Actomonas aquatica: one gene and its partner. The protein of the gene in region 2 binds, or shares a complex with, the protein of the main gene of each other region. Links are inferred from orthologs where the notes say so. Each region holds a gene or a part of one and is shown on either strand. Other genes may lie near its edges. The genes, in order: K1X11_RS04410 and K1X11_RS04975.

Region 1 (3,076 bases), 160 kb from region 2 along the record:
CTCTGCGGCTGGTTGAGCGGCAGTGGCTCCAGCGTGCTGTGTGTGGGGTTGGTGGATACCGCCGCGGCCGTGGGCGACGCGATGCGAAGCGCCTTTGCCGCCAAAGGCATCGACAGTGCGATCAACGTGCTGAGCGCCGACAACCACGGGTTGGTCGTCGAGTAAGCGCCCCGGCGGGCACGACAGCCGCTCCAAAAACTCAGGCCTGACCGCCAGCGGCGGGCCAGAATTGGCGAATGGAATCCGCGAGCACCTGGGCGCGGAAGGGTTTGGCGAGGACGGCGCGGAGGTTCTCCAAGCTGTCTCGTTGCTCCTGCGATATGGCATCGGCGTGACCGGTGATCATGATGGCCGGCACGCCGGGTTTCGCCTTGGCCGAACGGCGCAGGAACTCGATGCCGTCGATGTCTGGCATGTAGTAGTCGGTCACGATGATGCCGACCGGCAGAGTCCGCATGGCGGCCAGAGCGTCGCTGGCTCGAACAAAAGTGGATACGGGGCAATCGAGGTGCTCTTCCAAGATGACAGCCAGCAGATCCAAGTAGGATTGCTCGTCATCAACAATGATTGCGTGCGGTGTATTAAAGTCGGTCAAAGCGGGGGAAGCAGGATCGGTTGAGTTTGGATGTAATTTTGTGGCAGTAAAGCATGAGGTGGTGAAACGCCTCGGCGGGTTGCGGTTGTATCCGGGAAGTTTGGACGTAGGGTCCGCGCCAAGATGCTACACGTGGTGTTATTTCAACCGGAGATTCCCCAGAATACGGGTAATATTGGTCGTATGTGCGCGCTGACGCGGAGTCGGCTGCATTTGGTGCATCCGCTGGGATTTGAAATCACTGATCGGCACCTGAAACGGGCGGGCATGGATTACTGGTATGAACTCGATGTTCATCATCACGACGATTGGGCGGCGTTCCGGGCGAGTGAGTTTGCCCCACAGCGTTTGTGGTTATTTACGACCAAAACGAAGCAGTCCTATTGGGATGTGACGTATGCCGATGGGGACGGTCTGGTGTTTGGCAACGAAGGTCACGGCGCGCCGGACTGGCTGCATGACGAAATCGGCGAGGAGCAACGCCTCACGATCCCGCATCGCAACGACTCACTGCGCTCGCTGAACCTCAGCACGGCCGCGGGAGTGGCGACCTACGAAGCAGTGCGGCAACTTTGGCCACGTGGCCAAAGCTGAAATCCTAAATCCTAGGGGCTAAATCCTAAATCCAGAGGGCGACTACACGCCTCTCAGCTTTTAGGATTTAGGATTTGTTCGGTTAGGATTTACCGCGCAAAGCGCGATTCAGATTTCCGCCTTCAGGTGGCAGGAAACTTCGCGGTCCTTAAACACCTCGAGGAGCGGGCGCTCGGTCTTGCAGACGTCCTTGGCGTGGGGGCAGCGCGGGTGGAAGGTGCAGCCGGAAGGCGGGTTGATCGGAGAGGGCGGATCGCCCGGGAGCACGATACGCTTGCGGTTGCGCTCTTCGTCCGGGTTCGGCGTGGGAATCGCACTTACCAGCGCGCGGGTGTAGGGATGCGCGGGTTTTTCGATGATGTCCTCGGCTTTGCCGATTTCGACGATCTTGCCGAGATACATGACCGCGACGCGATCGGAGATGTGTTTCACCACCGACAGGTCGTGAGCGATGAAGATAAGGCTCAGGCCCATCTTGCGCACGAGGTCGGCCAGCAGGTTCAGGATCTGAGCCTGGATGGAGACGTCGAGGGCCGAGACGGGTTCGTCGGCGATGACCACCTTGGGCCGCAGCGCGAGAGCGCGGGCAATGGCGATACGTTGACGCTGACCGCCGGAAAACTCGTGCGGGTATTTCTGCATGAAGCGCGGCGCGAGGCCGACGGTTTTCATGAGCTCGGTCACGCGCGCGGTGACTTCGGAGGACTTGCAGACCTTGTGGACGAGCAGAGGTTCGGCGAGGGTGGCGAAGACGGTCGAGCGGGGGTTGAGCGACGCGTAGGGATCCTGAAACACCATCTGCAGATCGCGGCGGATGGAGAGCACGTCGGAGTCGGAACTGGAGGTGAGGTTGCGGCCCTCGAGCACCACGGTGCCACCGGTGGTGGGAACGAGCTGCATGACGGTGCGGGCGAGGGTGGACTTGCCGCAACCGGACTCGCCGACGAGGCCGAGGACTTCGCCCTGCTGCACCTTGAGGTCGACACCATCGACGGCTTTCACGGTGCCGACGGTCTTTTTAATAAACGCCCCCTTCTTGATCGGGAAGTGGGTCTGGAGGTTCTTTAGTTCAAGAATGGTCTCAGGCATGGTCCGGGCCTTGGAAAAGGATCAAAGTTCGCCGAGTTGGACGCGGCGGCAGGCGTGTTGGTGGTGGTCGCTGGTGGCGGCGAGGGCGGGGGCGTCGCCTTCGCGGCAGACGTCGGTGGCGAACTCACAGCGCGGGGCGAAACTGCAGCCGGCGAGCGGCTTCGAAAGGTCCGGTGGCAGCCCCTTGATGGTGTAGAGCTCGGAGCCCTTGGGCTGCATGGACGGGATGGAACGTTGCAGCGCGCGGGTGTAGGGGTGCTTCGGCTCGTAGAAAAGGGTGCGCGTGTCGGAGGTCTCGACGATCTTGCCAGCATACATCACCTGCACGCGGTCGCAGAGACCGGAGACGACGCCGAGGTCGTGGGTGATGAAGATGACCGCCATGCCGATCTCCTGCTGCATCTTTTGGATGAGCTCGAGGATCTGGGCCTGCACGGTCACGTCGAGCGCGGTGGTGGGCTCGTCGGCGATGAGGAGCTCGGGTTTGGTGATGAGCGCCATGGCAATCATCACGCGCTGGCGCATACCGCCGGAGAACTCGTGCGGGTAATAGTGGATACGGCTGGAGGCGTCGTTGATGCCGACGGCGTCGAGCATCTCCAGAGCGCGTTTCAACGCTTCGGCTTTGGAGATTTTTTCGTGAATCATCAGCGGCTCGATGAGCTGTTCGCTGACCCGCAGGTAGGGATTCAGCGAGGTCATCGGGTCCTGGAAGATCATGCTCACGCGCTTGCCGCGAATGGAGCGGGCCTGGGCGCGGGTGCAGTTGAGCAGGTCGACGCCATCAAACATGGCGGT
Region 2 (3,313 bases):
CCATGGAGATGTCGCCGCGGACTTGGTCGAAGGGTTGCGGATCGGCCGGGTCGTTGATCGTGACCGGCTCGTTGAGCACGGTCTCGATGCGGGCGAGGGCGGCGGAGCCCTTTTTGAGTTCGTTGTTCAGTCCGCCGAGTTTTTTGATCGGCTCGTAGCTGAGGTAGAGGGCGGTGATGAGAGAGAGGAAGGACTCCAACTCCACGCCGACGCGGTAGGCATAGATGAGAGTGATGGAGATGCCGACGGCGGAGATGATCTCAATGGCCGGGTTGAGGGCCTGTTGGTATTTCACCACCTTCATCTGGAAGCGCACGAGGGCGCTGCTAATGCCGCTGAATTTGCCCACCTCACGCTCCTCGAGTCCGAACGCGCGCACCTCGCGGGCGGCGGCGAGGTTTTCGCTGAAACGACCGGTGATGGAGCCGAGTTCGGTCTGCACCTCCTGAGCGCGGCGCACGATCTTTTTGCCGATGAAGCGGATGGGCAGCACGCAGAGCGGCACGACGGCGAGGCAGACCAACACGAGGGCGACGCCGCGCTCGTTGAAGGCGACCCAGACGAGGAAGCCGATCGAGCCCAGCAAGGTGGCGGGCTGGCGGATGATTTCGTTGGCCGCGAAGGTGAGGGTGAACTGGAGCTGATTGGTGTCGGCGAGGCCGCGGGAGATCAGGTCACCGCTGGACTGACGTTGTAGGAACGACAGGGGAAGGCGTTGGAGCTTACTGAAGAAATCGAGGCGGATGCGTTCGAGCACCTTCACGCCGGCCAGCTGCACCAGGTAGACGTTGGCGTAGCCGGAGAGACCACGGATCACGAAGATGAGTGGCAGCCAGGCGGCGACCAGCAACAGCTCCATCGTGGTGAGTGCGACGGCGTCCTCCGCAAAGATCTGCGGGAAGACCCACTTCATCATGAGCGGCAGGCCGGCACCGTTGGCGGCACCGAAGATCAGGCCGCAGAACAGCGCGGCGATGAGCGTGCCTTTGACCGGCTTGAGGTAGCCGAGAAAGGGACGGAAACGCTTCATGATGAGACCGCGAACGAGGCGCGGTGAATCAGTCCTTGGAGGAGCGGACGTCGAGAGCGTCGCGCAGGCCGTCGCCGAGGAAGTTGAGCGAGAAGAGGGTGAGCGAGAAGACCGCACCCGGGAAGAGGAGCAACCACGGGTATTCCTCCATCTTTTCCGCGCCGTCTTTGATCAGCGAGCCCCAGGAGCTCATGGGCGGCTGCACACCGAGGCCGAGGAAGCTGAGGAAGGCCTCGAGCAACATGACGGCCGGGATGGTGAGGGTGGTGTAAACGATGATCGGCCCAAGCACGTTGGGGATCATGTGGCGGAAGATGATGCGGCGTTTGCCGAGGCCGAGCGAGCGGGCGGCTTCGATGAACTCCATTTTCTTGAGCGACATGATCTGGCCGCGGACGATTCGCGCCATGGTGAGCCATTCGACCGCGCCGATGGCGACGAAGAGCAGGATGATGTTACGGCCGAAAAACACCATCAGCAGGATGACGAAGATGGTGAAGGGCAGGGCATACATGATGTCGACAATGCGCATCATGACGGAGTCGGTCTTGCCGCCGAAGAAGCCGGCGGTGGCGCCGTAAACGACGCCGATGGTGAGGGCGACGAAGGTGGCGCAAAGGCCCACGCCGATGGAGATGCGACCGCCGTAGAGCAGGCGCACCATGAGGTCGCGACCGAGTTGGTCGGTGCCGAGCCAGTGTGCGGCGCTGGGCGAAGCGAAGGTGTTGTTGAGGTTGGTTTCCTCGTAGCTGTAGGGGCTGAACCAGGGGCCGGCGATACAAGCGATGGTCAGCACGATGAGGACGATGCCGCCGAAGAGGGCCAATTTGTTTTTGGCCAGGCGGTGCCAGGCGTCGCGCCAGAGGGAGGAGCCTTGCTCGAGGTCCTCGGGCAGCGGGGCGCTGGACGGGAGTTGTTCGGCGGAGGGAGAGAGGGAAAGGGACATGCTCGAAGTAGGAAGTAAGAAGTTCGAAGGATGAAGTAAGGCGTCGGTCGGCTTACTCGAACTTGAGCTTGGGGTTCAGCCACACTTGGACGACGTCGACCACGAGGTTGAGCGTGATGATGAGCGAGGCGTAGAGGATGACGGTGCCGAGCACCAAGGTGTAGTCGCGGTTGAAGGCGCTGTTCACGAATTCGCGGCCGAGGCCGGGAATTTGGAAAATGGTCTCGATGACGAAGGAGCCGGAGAGGATGCCGGCGATGGCCGGGCCGAGGAAGGACACCACCGGCAGCAGACCGCCGCGCAGGGCGTGCTTGAAGATGACGCGCGTCTCGCTGGCTCCTTTGGCGCGGGCGGTGCGGATGTAATCCTGGTTAAGGATTTCCAACATGCCACCGCGGGTGAGGCGGGCGACGTAGGCGGCGTAAACCATGCCGAGGGTGGCGGCCGGGAGCACGCGGTCGTAACTCGTATACCAGCCCGAGGCGTTGAACCACCCGAGGTGGATGGCGAAGAACAAAACGAGCAGCGGACCGAGCACGAAGGTCGGAATGCAGATACCGGTCATCGCGATCGAAGAGCACAGGTAGTCGGCCCAGCTGTTGCGGTAGACCGCGGCGAGGGTGCCGAGCGGGATACCGATCAGGAGCGCGACGGTCAGTGAGGTGAGGCCGAGCTCCAGCGAAACGGGGAGCTTGTCGGCGATGATCTCATTGACGGTGCGGTTCGGGTATTTGAACGAGGGCCCAAAATCGAAGTGCAGCAGAATGCTCTTCAAGTAGTCGAAGAACTGCACGTGCAGCGGATTGTTCAGGCCGTAGTGGGCCTCGAGGTTGGCAAGCACCTCGGGCGTGACGGCCTTTTCACTGTCGAAGGGACCTCCGGGCGCCTGGTGGAGCATCACGAAGGAAACGGCCACAATGATGAAGAGGACCGGAACGGCCTCCAGCAGGCGGCGGGCGATGAAACGAAACATATCGGTGGGTCTGTAGTAGTGTGTGTGTCAGGCGAGTGACGCCCTTTGTCTAGCTGCCTGCGGACGGGGGCAGAAAGCACAAAAGCTCCCGGACGGACCGCAAATTTGGGGCCGGGTCGCAGAAAATTGCGATATTTCGCAACCTGAAGCGTGGTTGCGGGGTGGTTTCGGCATGCTGACAGACCTCCGCTTCACGCTGCGCTCCCTCGCCAAGGCCCCCGGCTTCGTGCTCGTGGCTCTTTTTACCCTCGCTCTCGGCATCGGGGTGAACGCCACGATGTTCAGTATCGTTAACGCAGTCCTCTTGCGTGGGCTGCCCTACGAACGGCCCGAGGAGCTTGTGGCGGTGAACCTCTCGAATCCC

The links.
Region 1: the proteins of K1X11_RS04975 (region 2) and K1X11_RS04410 are in contact, whole or in part, in a cryo-EM structure (PDB 8Z21), measured with the Escherichia coli proteins. The link is inferred for Actomonas aquatica from one-to-one orthologs.

The regions. Positions count from the first base shown.
Region 1 is NZ_CP139781.1:1,153,428-1,156,503, reverse strand. Bases 289-3,045 are described here. They hold K1X11_RS04410 (ABC transporter ATP-binding protein), read right to left. Parts: upstream 2,279-3,045; coding sequence 1,298-2,278; downstream 289-1,297. Other genes in these bases: K1X11_RS04405 (ABC transporter ATP-binding protein), read right to left, coding at 2,300-3,045; K1X11_RS04415 (tRNA (cytidine(34)-2'-O)-methyltransferase), read left to right, coding at 719-1,189; K1X11_RS04420 (response regulator), read right to left, coding at 289-595. In the rest of the region: K1X11_RS04425 (homoserine kinase), read left to right, coding at 1-165; more of K1X11_RS04420, read right to left, coding at 200-288; more of K1X11_RS04405, read right to left, coding at 3,046-3,076. UniProt on the Escherichia coli protein: Part of the ABC transporter complex OppABCDF involved in the uptake of oligopeptides and of the ABC transporter complex MppA-OppBCDF involved in the uptake of the cell wall murein tripeptide L-alanyl-gamma-D-glutamyl-meso-diaminopimelate.
Region 2 is NZ_CP139781.1:1,314,242-1,317,554, reverse strand. What follows is about bases 18-3,011. They hold K1X11_RS04975 (ABC transporter permease), read right to left. Parts: upstream 1,977-3,011; coding sequence 1,059-1,976; downstream 18-1,058. Other genes in these bases: K1X11_RS04970 (ABC transporter permease), read right to left, coding at 2,029-2,949; K1X11_RS04980 (ABC transporter ATP-binding protein), read right to left, coding at 18-1,030. In the rest of the region: more of K1X11_RS04980, read right to left, coding at 1-17; K1X11_RS04965 (ABC transporter permease), read left to right, coding at 3,122-3,313. UniProt on the Escherichia coli protein: Part of the ABC transporter complex OppABCDF involved in the uptake of oligopeptides and of the ABC transporter complex MppA-OppBCDF involved in the uptake of the cell wall murein tripeptide L-alanyl-gamma-D-glutamyl-meso-diaminopimelate.